Regions from separate parts of the Anaerofustis sp. NSJ-163 genome, predicted to be linked through region 2. Evidence: predicted binding sites of a transcription regulator. Region 2 holds the regulator's gene; the other holds the start of a gene.

The links. The regulator NrdR, encoded in region 2, represses ribonucleotide reductase genes. The targets are predictions, from matches to a motif close to CACNANATNTNGTG.
Region 1: a site for NrdR is predicted at 4,260-4,273, ahead of M6G78_RS00195 (vitamin B12-dependent ribonucleotide reductase). Genes of this name have one in related genera too.

Annotation. Positions count from the first base shown of each region.
Region 1 covers NZ_JAMYJV010000001.1:40,233-46,626, forward strand. The annotation lists gene aroA (3-phosphoshikimate 1-carboxyvinyltransferase) at 1-868, shown strand, start outside; gene aroC (chorismate synthase) at 846-1,925, shown strand; gene M6G78_RS00180 (chorismate mutase) at 1,935-2,852, shown strand; gene aroE (shikimate dehydrogenase) at 2,855-3,658, shown strand; gene M6G78_RS00190 (shikimate kinase) at 3,661-4,170, shown strand; gene M6G78_RS00195 (vitamin B12-dependent ribonucleotide reductase) at 4,303-6,394, shown strand, end outside.
Region 2 covers NZ_JAMYJV010000002.1:93,635-100,028, forward strand. The annotation lists gene mtaB (tRNA (N(6)-L-threonylcarbamoyladenosine(37)-C(2))-methylthiotransferase MtaB) at 4-1,287, shown strand; gene M6G78_RS02755 (PHP domain-containing protein) at 1,284-2,165, shown strand; gene M6G78_RS02760 (D-alanyl-D-alanine carboxypeptidase family protein) at 2,233-3,405, opposite strand; gene spoIIM (stage II sporulation protein M) at 3,460-4,092, opposite strand; gene M6G78_RS02770 (NUDIX hydrolase) at 4,180-4,716, opposite strand; gene nrdR (transcriptional regulator NrdR) at 4,716-5,180, opposite strand; gene putP (sodium/proline symporter PutP) at 5,308-6,394, opposite strand, start outside.

The DNA of each region.
Region 1 (6,394 bases), on a different contig from region 2:
TTTTTACGAAATATTTGACAAACAAGGAATAAAATATTCTTATAAAAAAGATATTTTGGATTTGCAAGTAGAGGGAAAATTAAAGCCTGATACGTTTTATGTAAGAGGAGACATAAGCTCTCAGTTTATAACTGGACTTCTTTTTGCTCTTCCTCTTTTAAATGATGATAGTAAAATTGTAATAACTTCAAAACTTGAATCAAAAAGCTATTTGGATTTAACTCTTTCAATGCTTGATAAGTTCGGTATAGAAATTGAAAATAAGGACTATAAAGAATTTATAATAAAAGGAAACCAGGAATATAAGGCAATGGATTATACCGTTGAAGGAGACTATTCTCAGGCAGCATTCTTCCTTAGTGCGAACTATATTGGCAATGATATAGATATAAAAGGTCTTGATGAAAATTCTCTTCAAGGTGATAAAGAAATATTAAAATGGCTTGAAGTACTTAAAAATGATGAAAACAAAGTGATTGACGCAACAAACTGCCCTGATATTATTCCTATCCTTACGGTGTGTGCAGCTTTAACTAAAGGAAAAACAGAAATCATAAATGCAGGAAGACTTAGAATAAAAGAATGTGACAGATTAACTGCAATTTCAACTCAGTTAAATAAACTTGGTGCTGATATTATAGAACATGAAGAAAGCCTTACAATAAACGGTGTTGATTCTTTAAATGGAGGATATGTTGATTCTTTCAAAGATCATAGAATTTCAATGAGTCTTGCTATTACATCAAGCAGGTGCAAAGATGATATCATAATAAAAGATTATATGTGTGTTAAAAAATCTTATCCGCATTTTTATGAAGACTTTAAGAAACTTGGAGGAGAAATAAATGAGTGCGACATTTGGAAATAAATTTAAAGTAACTATATTCGGGCAGTCTCACAGCGAAGCAATAGGCGTTGTTATTGACGGAATTCCAGCAGGAGTAATCCTTGATTTTGATAAAATAGATTTTGAACTTAAAAGAAGACAAGGGGGCGATAAATTTTCAACTCCAAGAAAAGAAGCCGATACTCCAAAGATAATAAGCGGTTATTTTGATAATAAAACAGCAGGTTCTCCTCTTTGTGCAATATTTGAAAACAGCAATACAAGAAGTAAAGATTACAGCGAGCTTAAAGTAAAAATGAGACCTTCTCATGCTGATTATCCCGCATATGTAAAACATCACGGAAGCAATGATTACAGAGGAGGAGGAAACTTCTCCGGCAGACTTACTCTTCCTTTAACCTTTGCAGGTGCAATTGCAAAACAGCTTTTGGAAAAAGAAGGGGTATATATAGGTGCACATATAAAAAAGATAAACAAAGTCGAAGATTTGAGTTTCGATTACACCAATATTAACAAAGACATTCTACTTGGATTGAAAAACGAATCATTCCCACTTCTTGATAAAACAAGGCAAAAAGAGATGGAAGATGTAATTTTAAATGTAAAAAATGAAAAAAATAGCATTGGAGGAATAGTAGAATGTGGTATAATAGGTTATCCGGCAGGTATTGGTTCTCCGTTTTTTGATAGTATTGAATCAAGAATGTCCCATATTCTATTTTCCATTCCAGCCGTTAAAGGCGTTGAATTTGGCGAAGGTTTCGCTTTTGCTGATATGCTTGGAAGTGAAGCAAACGATGAATATTATTATGATGAAAATGGCAATGTAAAAACTTTCACAAATAACAACGGCGGAGTTCTTGGAGGAATATCAAACGGACAGCCTATATGCTTTAGTGTTGTAATAAAACCAACTGCAAGCATCGCAAGAAAACAAAGAACCATAAATGTCGAAACAAAAGAAAATACAAGTTTGGAAATAGTGGGAAGGCACGATCCCGTTATTGTAAAAAGAGCTGTTCCTGTAATAGAAGCAGCAAGTGCAATTTGTTTATATGATTTTTTGTTATGTGATTAGGAGTTATGTATGAAAAGTTTGGAAGAATCAAGAAGAAGAATTGACGAAATAGATAAAGAGTTAGTTAAACTTTTTGAAGAAAGAATGAATACTGTCGTAGACGTGGCGAAGTATAAAAAAGAAAATAATATCGAAGTATTAAATACCAAAAGAGAAGCACAAGTAGTTGAAAATGCAATAAACAATCTTAAAAACAAAGATTATTCAGAAGAGATTGCCGACTTTTTCAATCATATTATGGATATAAGTAAGAATTTTCAAAGAAAAGCAATTGCCGATAAGGCAATAAACATAATAAAAGAAAAATATACTATTGATTTGATTGAAAGTGCTAATAAGATAGGTTACATAGATAAAATAAATCATTTGTCAATAGATGCAATGAATTTATATTTTAACAAAGACCTTGAAGTAATTAAATTTGAAGAATACGAAGATATTTTAAAAGCTGTTTCAAACGGGGAAATAGACTTTGCCTTTTTAGCTTTAGATAATGCCGGAGACGGGCATATCGCAAAAATGTATTCTCTTCTTGAAACTTATGATAATGTTTATATAAAAGATAAGTTTATTGTTGATGATAACTTAAACGTAATAAACAAAAATAAATCTGATAAACTTGAAGATTTAAACAAATTTATAATTCTTGGTAAAGATAAATATTTCTGCAAAGATTGTACTAAAGTAGATTTACTTGTTAAAATCGACAATAAATCTAAATCATTAAGTCATTTAATAAGATACTTTGCAAATTATAATATCCACATTAATAAAATAGATTCAAAAGAAACAAATATATACAGAAAAGAATTTACGATTTACATTAATTTTGACGGCAGTTTACAAGATAGCAATGTTTTAAAAATGTTATACGGACTTGACGGTGATTTGCCATATATAAGAATTCTTGGAACATATAAAGGATAGATATGAAAAAATTTGGTTTAATTGGTGAAAAATTACCTCATAGTTTTTCAAAAATTTTGCATAATACGGCTTTTGATGTATTAAATTTAAACTATGAGTATGAGCTTTATGAAATAGATGTTGATACGGCAAAAAATATAAAAGATTTTATGAAAAAAAATAATCTTGACGGAATAAACGTAACTATTCCTTATAAAAGAACCGTTATGGATGGTTTGGATTTTATAAGCGAAGAGGCTGAAAAAATCGGTGCCGTTAATACAATAAAAAATGTTAATGGAAAACTTTACGGATATAATACCGATTATTATGGTTTTATGTATCAGCTTAACGTAAACAATGTAGAAATAAATAATAGTAGGGTTGTAATACTAGGCAGCGGCGGCGCAAGCAAGGCCGTTATTTCCTGCGTTAAGGATTTAGGTGCAAAAGAGGTTTATTTGGTAAGCCGTAACAAAAGCGACAAACAATCTAAAAATGATGTTAATTTAATCGACTATGAAGATTTAAAAGAAATAAAAGCTCAGGTAATAATAAATACAACACCTGTTGGAATGTATCCTAAAGTTGATTTTTCTCCTGTTAATGAAGATATAATCAAAAACTTTGATTACGTAATTGATGTTGTTTATAATCCGCTAAAAACAAAGTTTATGGAAATAGGCGAAAACTTAGATAAGAAAACTTGCGGCGGAATTGAAATGCTTATTATGCAAGGTTTAAAATCTGAAGAAATATGGAATGACTTTGTAATTTCAAAAGAAGATACAAATAAGATTATATCCAAACTTAAAAAGGAAATATAAAAATGCAAAAGAATATTTTATTAATCGGTATGCCGGGCTGTGGTAAAAGCAGTATAGGTAAGGAACTGGCAAAAGAGCTTGGTTTAACTTTTATAGATATGGATAATTACATTGAAGAAAAGACAAACAAAAAAATCAGTGAAATATTTAAAGACGGTGAAGAAAGTTTTAGAGATATAGAAACCTTTTATTCAAAAGAGCTTTCAAAATTAAACTCCACTCTTATTTCTTCAGGAGGCGGAATAGTCACAAGGAAAGAAAACATTGATTATTTTAAACAAACAAGCATAATAGTATTTATAAACAGAAGTGTTGAAAATATATTAAAATCCAAAAATCTCGGTAAAGACAGACCACTTCTAAAAAATAACGAAGAGCATATTTATAATTTGTATAATGACAGAATTGGTTTATATAAAAAATACTGTGATATTGAAGTAAGCAATAACGGTTATTTTAAAAACTGTATAGAAAACATAATTAAAGAATTAAATAAAAAGAACGTTTTATAGCGTTCTTTTTTTGTTTTTTGTTATAGAAAACGTATTGCAATTACAATAATAAATGATATACTAATAATTGTATTAATGTATGTAATTTATACTATATGTGGTAGAGTATTTTACATAAGAAAGGTGAACTTTATGGATAATTTAAGTGTAAACAATATTTTCAAAAGACGTTTTACCAAAAGACTTGAAGAAGATAGCAGCATTACGGTTTATGATTTATTTGAATATAAAACCGTAGATGTTGAGATTTTTGATTATAAAACTCAAAAAAATATTTTTGAAATGCACGATTTGGAATTCCCTGAATTTTATTCAAAAAATGCATGTAATATCATAGCATCAAAATATTTTAGAAAAGCAGGGGTAGGAAAAGATAACGGACACGAAACAAGCATAAAGCAAGTAGTGGACAGAATGGTAGGATTTTGGGCAGATGCTCTTGTTGATGAAGGGCTTATAACAACTCAAAATCAATATAATATTTTTTATGATGAAGTAGCTTATGCTCTTTTAAATCAAATGTGGGCTCCAAACTCTCCACAATGGTTTAACACAGGAATAAAGAGAAACTATGGCATAAGCGGTGAAAGTGACAATATGTTCTACTTTGACCCTGAAAGCAGAAGCGTAAAGAAGAGTAAAGACAGATACACAAGAACACAAGCCTCAGCCTGCTTTATTCTTTCTATAAAAGATACATTGCTTGGTGATAATTCTATTTCTGAACAATACGTTACAGAAACAAAGTTATTTAAAGGCGGTTCAGGGGTAGGAACTAACTTTTCTAATCTAAGAGCATTAAACGAAAAACTTTCAAGCGGCGGAAAATCTTCTGGTATGATGAGCTTTTTAAAAGGTTTTGACAGAAATGCCGGAGCAATAAAAAGCGGTGGAACAACAAGAAGAGCTGCAAAAATGGTTATAGCCGATATTGACCATCCTGAAATTGAAGATTTTATTTCTTGGAAAGCAAGAGAAGAAGATAAAGTAAGAGCTCTTGGCAAAATGGGATATGATACTTCAATGGACGGTGAAGCATATCAAACAGTAAGCGGACAAAATGGAAATAACTCTGTAAGACTAAATAGAGAATTTATGGAAAAAGTCTTAAACTTAAGAGAAAATCCTGATGCTACTTTTGAACTTAAAGGAAGAGTTGATGAAGAAGTAAATAAGGAAGTTAAAGTAAAAGACTTATGGGATTTAATTTGTAAATCAGCATGGAACTGTGCAGACCCTGCGGTTCAATTTGATGATGTTTTCAATGCTTGGCATACTTGCCCTGCAGGTGAAGACGGAAACGTAGGTGCAAAATACAACAGAATAAACGCAACAAACCCATGCAGTGAATATGCTTTCCTTGATAATACTGCTTGTAATCTTGCGTCAATTAATATTTACAGATTCTATAACGAAGAAGAAGGAATCTTTAAATTAAATGATTATATTCATTTGATTTCTCTAATACAACTTGTTCTTGAAGCATCAATTCACTGGGGACAATTCCCAACTGAAGAAATAGCAAGAAAGAGTTATATGTTTAGAACAACAGGTCTTGGACTTGCAAATATGGCTTCACTTCTTATGGTATTCGGTTATCCATACGACAGCGACGAAGGAAGAAACTTAACTGCGGCATTATGCTCTATTATGACCGCACAATCTTATCTTGTTTCTGCTTTAATGGCAAGAAGTGTCGGACCATTTGAAAAATTTGATATTAATGCTGAATATGTGTTAAGAGTACTTAGAAACTCTGCAAGATGTTCTCTTGCTTTAGATGATAATTTTGAAGGGCTTGATTATGTTCCTTTAAAACTTGATGAAGATGTAATTTCTGAAATGGGACTTGAAGAAGTTTTAAATGCAAGCAGAATTTTATGGACAAAAGCTCTTGAACATGCCGAAGCATACGGAATTAGAAATGCTCAAACAACTGTTATTGCTCCAACAGGAACAATTTCATTTGCTATGGACTGCGGTGCAACATCACTTGAGCCTTTCTACTCAAACGTTGTTTATAAATCCCTTTCAGGCGGGGGAACAATGGAACTTGTAAATCCAATATTGGAAATTGCTCTTAGAAATTTAGGATATAAAGAAGAAGAAATAAAAGATATTAAAGATTATCTTCTTGAAAAAGATGAAATAGGAAGCTTTATGCACTATTCATTAAATGATGCACCACACTTAAGAGAAGAGGATAAGAAAATATTTGAAACTG
Region 2 (6,394 bases):
ATTTTGAAAGCAGCATTTTACACTCTGGGTTGCAGAGTAAATAGTTACGATACACAAGCAATGATAGAATTATTCAAAGAAAACGGATACGAGATAGTTGATGCTCATGAAAAAGCCGATGTATATGTTATAAATACCTGTGCGGTAACAAACGAAAGCGAAAGAAAAAGCAAACAAATTGTTAGAAGATTAAAGCACCAAAACGAAGATGCCATAACAGTATTAACAGGATGCTTTGCTCAAAGTAACTTTGAAGAAGCACAAAAAGTAGAAAGTGCGGATATCGTATGCGGAACACATAAAAGAGAAAAAATTATAGATTATATTAATGAATTCAAATTAAGTAAAAATAAAGTATATAACATAGAAGAAGACAGTAAAGATTTTGATAAAGTAGGAATTACAACATATGAAGGCAAAAGCAGAGCTTTTATAAAAGTTCAAGACGGATGCAATATGTTTTGTTCTTACTGCATTATCCCCTACGCAAGAGGCGTATTAAAAAATGCATCAGTTGAAAAAGTATTAAATCAAATTGAAGAACTAAGCAAAAGAGGATATAGGGAAGTTGTAATCACAGGTATCCACATTGCATCATATAAAGCAGACACAGGAGAAAACCTTATAGAATTACTTGAAATAATTGATAACCAAAACCAGGTTGACAGAATAAGACTTGGGTCACTGGAACCTAAATTATTAAGCGATAATTTTCTAGAAAGATTAAGCAAACTTAAATCTTTCTGTCCTCATTTCCATATTTCTCTTCAAAGCGGATGTGATAAAACATTGAAGGAAATGAACAGACATTACAACACTAAAGAATACTTTGACATAGTAACAAAAGTAAGAAAGTATTTTGATAATCCCGGAATAACAACAGATATTATAGTTGGTTTCCCAAATGAAAATGATGAAGATTTTGAAACAACAAAAAAATTCGCAGAAGAAATTGGATTTTCATATATTCATATCTTCCCATTTTCACCAAAACATGGAACACCTGCCAGTACAATGAAAAACCAAAACACAAAAGAAACAAAAAGTAAAAGAGCAAAAGAATTAAAAGAAATAATGCTTAAAAAAAGACATGAATTTTTAGAAAATATGAAAGGAAGCACCCAAAAAGTATTAATTGAAAAGAAACTTAGCGATAATATTTACGAAGGTTACAGTGAAAATTATATATATGTTGAAGTTAAAAGCGAAAAAGACATATTTAATAAAATAGTAAATGTAAAAATAACAGGCCAAAACCAAACACATTTGGAAGGGGAATTATTATGAAAATAGATTTACACATCCATTCAAACGCAAGTTCTGATGGTGAAGTAGAAGTCGAAAAAATAATTGATATGGCAATTGAAGAAGGACTTAAATATATTGCAATAGCAGACCATGAAAGCATAGCAAACGTAAAAAAAGCTTTAGAATACGCAAAAAACAAAGACATAACCGTTATACCTGCAACGGAAATATTTGTCTCACACAATGGTAAACTTCTTCATATGCTTGGATATGGAATAGACGTAGACGATAAAGCTTTAAATGAAGAAATAGATAAAATATGGCAAGGAAGAAAAGACGGTATACAAAAACAAATTGATTTAATTAGAGAAAAAGGACTAAAAATAAATGAAAAAGAGGTCTTTGATTATGCAACAGGCGATATACCTCTTTTATCAGCATATATTCATGCTATATTAATTGAAGAAAAAAACAGAAACCACCGATTAATACATGGATTACAGCCAAATATTGAAAGCATAATAACTCTTTCCAGAGAAGCTTTCGGAGTAGGCAAAGAACTTTATGCCCCTACTTATATGCCAAGTAGTAAAGATTTAATAAAAGTTATAAAAAATGCAGGTGGAGCCTGTGTAATAGCTCATCCGGGAGTCGACATAAAAGATGAAACACATATACTTGACGAGCTTAAGGAATATGGAATTGACGGTGTTGAAGCATATTATACATCTCATACAAACGAGCAACGTGAAAAGTACAAAAATTATGCAATAAAAAATAATTTATTTTACACCTGTGGAAGTGATTTTCACGGAAGTTTCAAACCTAAAAACGCACTTGGATGTGTACAAACAGACAATAACGAACAGGCTATAAAAGGAATATACGAGCATTCAAAAAATTTAAAATTAAACTAACATAAAAAATCCCGATATATTTCGGGATTTTATTTTTATAATGAACTTATGTAATAAAATATTAAAGCTATACACTGATAAATTCTTTAAACATATTTAACACATATGTTATCATATTTATTTTTTCAACCTTTTTACAAAGAACCAAGTCTACACTTCCTATAACATTACTTCCTTCTTTTATATTTATCACCCCAACTTTCTGCCCTTCTTTTACAGGTGCATTCATAACGATACCATCTAATTTTATATCGGTTGTATATTTTTCATTTTCATTTTTACCGCTTAAAACCGTAAAATTATCCTTTGCAACTACCTTAACATTATCCTCATAACCTTTGTTTATTTTAATTTCTCCAAACTCTCCTCCCTTAGTTACAATATTTGTTCCTTTGTAATTGCTAAAACCATAGTTTAAAAGCTTATTTGCTTCTTCAAACCTAGTATTTGAATCGGGAGCATTTAAAATAACAGCAATCAGACGAAGATCTCCTTTTTTACCCGTAGCAGAAATACAGTGTCCCGCATCAGCAGTATATCCCGTTTTTAACCCATCAACATTATCATTCATTTTTAAAAGTTTGTTTGTATTATTAAGAAGTCTCTCTTTATCATTATTTTTACCTATTTTTATGGTCTTCTGCCAAGTGGAACTTATTTTAAAAACATCAGGATACTTACATACCTCTTTTGTCATTAATGCAATATCATAAGCACTGGAATAATGATTATCAGCCGGCAACCCGTTTGAATTTACAAAATGAGTATTTTTCATTCCAAGGCTCTTTGCTTTTTCGTTCATCATTAAAATAAACTTTTCAATGCTTCCTCCAATAAATTCACCCATTGCGGCACAAGCGTCGTTTGCACTTTCAATTATTATGGCATTTAAAAGTTCTTCGACACTTCGCATTTCTCCCTGTTCAAGATAAAGCTGGCTTCCTCCCATACTGCTTGCATAATCTGATATTGTAACCATATCGGACATATTTATGATTTTATTATCAATGGCTTCTAATATCAAAAGTATAGTCATAACTTTTGTAACGCTTGCCAAAGAAAGTTTATCATTCATATTTTTTTGATACAAAACTTTTCCGCTTGAAGAATCCATTAAAACGACAGCCTTACTTTTTATGTTCAAATCTACTTTTTCCTCTTCTGCCCCTTTTACAAAAATAGGCATAATATTAAACAAAAAAGCAAATATTAATACTAAAGCACTTATTCTTTTTAACATAATTTTCTCCTCCCTTTTAATATTTATTAAAGTAAAATATAAATATTAATGTTATTATAAAAAAGAAGAAGAAAATAATACCATAAGCATCGGAGCAATATAACTTTCAAAACATATCCCCATAACATTAAATAAAAAAGCTATTACTATATATATTGTATATCTAAGATAAAAAGAGGAATTTCTCACTTTACCATATTTATTTTTATTATTTTTTTGAATTGAACTTTTAAAACAAGAAGACATCACAAAAGCAAACATCAGTGCAGAATTTTTAATTATATTTGGAATTATCAAAACGCTTATTAAAAATAAAAATCCTTTAAATCCATAAGAAGATATAAAAAATGTTATTACAAAACCAAACAAAAAACCTTTGTAAAACATTATGCTTATGGAATATAAAATACTTATTGCACTTAACCCCAAAATAAGAAGAAATATATATATTTTTATATCCGAATACATTGTTTGATTAAAAATTCTTTTACTGTCAATACTTGATGTATCTTTTGTAATGAGTTCAAAAAATGAACCTATGTAATCTTTAAGCTCATCCAATTGTGTAGAACTTAAAAAATATATACTGACTCCCCCTATTATAATCCCAAGAAGAAAAACAATAAGAAAAAATAAATATTTATTTTTGTTTTCCTTAAAATGATAATTTATAAATTCTCTAACCATAAAATATTATTCCTTATTTTTTCGTGACACAAAAAAAGACATGCCCTATTAATAAAAGGTATGTCCTTATTTTTATTTTATGACTGTTTATATATTATTTTCTAAACAATATTTAAGAAAGGGAACAATAATTTTTGAATCTGTTATTTTTCCTTCAAAAATCTTTTGTTTTAATTCTTTTATATTTATTTTATATACATTTATAAACTCATCATCATCCAAATCTTGACAGGTTTTAACCAAATCCTTTGCTAAATATACATATATTAGTTGATTACCTAATCCTATATCAGGATAAAATTTCATATATGGGATTATATTACGAGAAGTATACCCAGTTTCTTCTTCAAGCTCTCTTAAAGCTGCAACATCAGGATCTTCTCCCTTTTCTAATTTTCCAGCAGGAATTTCATCTGTAACATCATAAATAGAGCATCTAAACTGTTTTACTAAAATAACATTATCATATTCATCTATTGCTAAAATAGCACAAGCTCCCATATGTTCAACATTATCTCTTGTTGCTTCATTTCCGTTTGGAAGTATAACTGTATCTCTTTTTACATCAAAGATATTCCCACTTAAAAGTTTTTCGGTTTTAATAACGGTTTCTTTTATTTCCATTATTTATTTCCTCGCTCATTTAACATACTTTTAAGTTCATCCATAAAACTGTTAACATCTTTAAACTGTCTATAGACAGACGCAAATCTTACATAAGCAACTTCATCTAAATCCTTTAAATATTTCATTATTTCTTCGCCTATTAAATTTGATGGTATTTCTTTCTTTGCTATTTTTTGAATATTACTTTCTATTTCATTTACAACATGTTCTATCTGCTCAATAGAAACAGGTCTTTTTTCACATGATTTTATTATACCGTTCATAAGTTTATTTCTGTCAAAAGCTTCTCTAGTACCATTTTTCTTAACTACAATTAAAGGTATCGTTTCTATTTTTTCATAAGTTGTAAATCTTTTTGCACAAGATAAACACTCTCTTCTCCTTCTTATAGCCGTATTATCATCAGTAGGTCTTGAATCTATAACTTTACTTTCGCTAAAACCGCAATGTGGACACTTCATTTTTATCACCTTTCGTTCCTAAAATATATAAAAATTATATAATATATTTTTATTTAACTCAACCTTAAGAATATATAAATTATTTAAACAAAAATAAAAAAGCGGATAACTCCGCTTTTATGAAAAATTATAATAAACTTTGTACTTTATCATATTCATCAGTTATTTCTTTTTCAGGTTCAGGAGTAAGAAGACTTACCACAACCATAAATATACAACCTGTTAAGAAAGCAGGTAATAATTCATAAATATCAAATAAACCACCTAAATTACTTATAACATATTTCCATAAGAATACCATAACTCCACCGGAAATCATTGAAGCTATTGCACCGTATTTATTAGCTCTTCTCCAGAAAAGAGCAAATAATACAACTGGTCCAAATACAGCACCAAAACCTGCCCATGCAAATGATACAATTGAGAATACAGAGCTGTTTGGATCTTTAGCAAGAATAATACCAAGAACAGCAATTGCAATAAGACATCCTCTTGCTACAACCATTCTCATTTTGCCGTCAAGTTTTTTACCAAAAACACCACCTATGATATTTTCAGATACACTTGAAGAAGCAGCAAGAAGCTGTGAATCCGCAGTTGACATTGTTGATGCAAGAATACCTGCAAGTATTACACCTGCAAAGCAAGCAAATATCCATCCGTGTGTACTTAATACATTTGCAATTTGAACTATTACTGTTTCAGAAGATGTTCCTTCAAGGAATGGAATAACAGATGCTTTTGTCATTCCATAACCAATTATACCTATCAAAATAGAAGCAAACATAGAAATTACAACCCATATAGAAGCAACTCTTCTTGAAATTTTAAGTTTGTCTTTATCTTCAATAGCCATAAAACGAAGTAATATATGAGGCATTCCAAAATAGCCAAGTCCCCAAGCCATTTTTGAAACGATTGTTAAAAAGCCGTAACTTTCAGCGCTGCCCGTTGTCATATTATGAGTTGAAACCATACTTAAATATCCCGGAAGTTCTTTTGCATTACTTATTACCATATCCATACCGCCTGCGGCACTTATTCCAAAAACAAGAATAATAACAAGAGCAACTGACATGATTATACTTTGAATAAAATCTGTAGTGCTTGCAGCAAGGAAACCTCCCATTGCTGTATATAAAATAATAACCACTGCACTTACAACCATTGCGGTAAAATAATCAATACCAAATAAACTTGAGAATAATTTACCA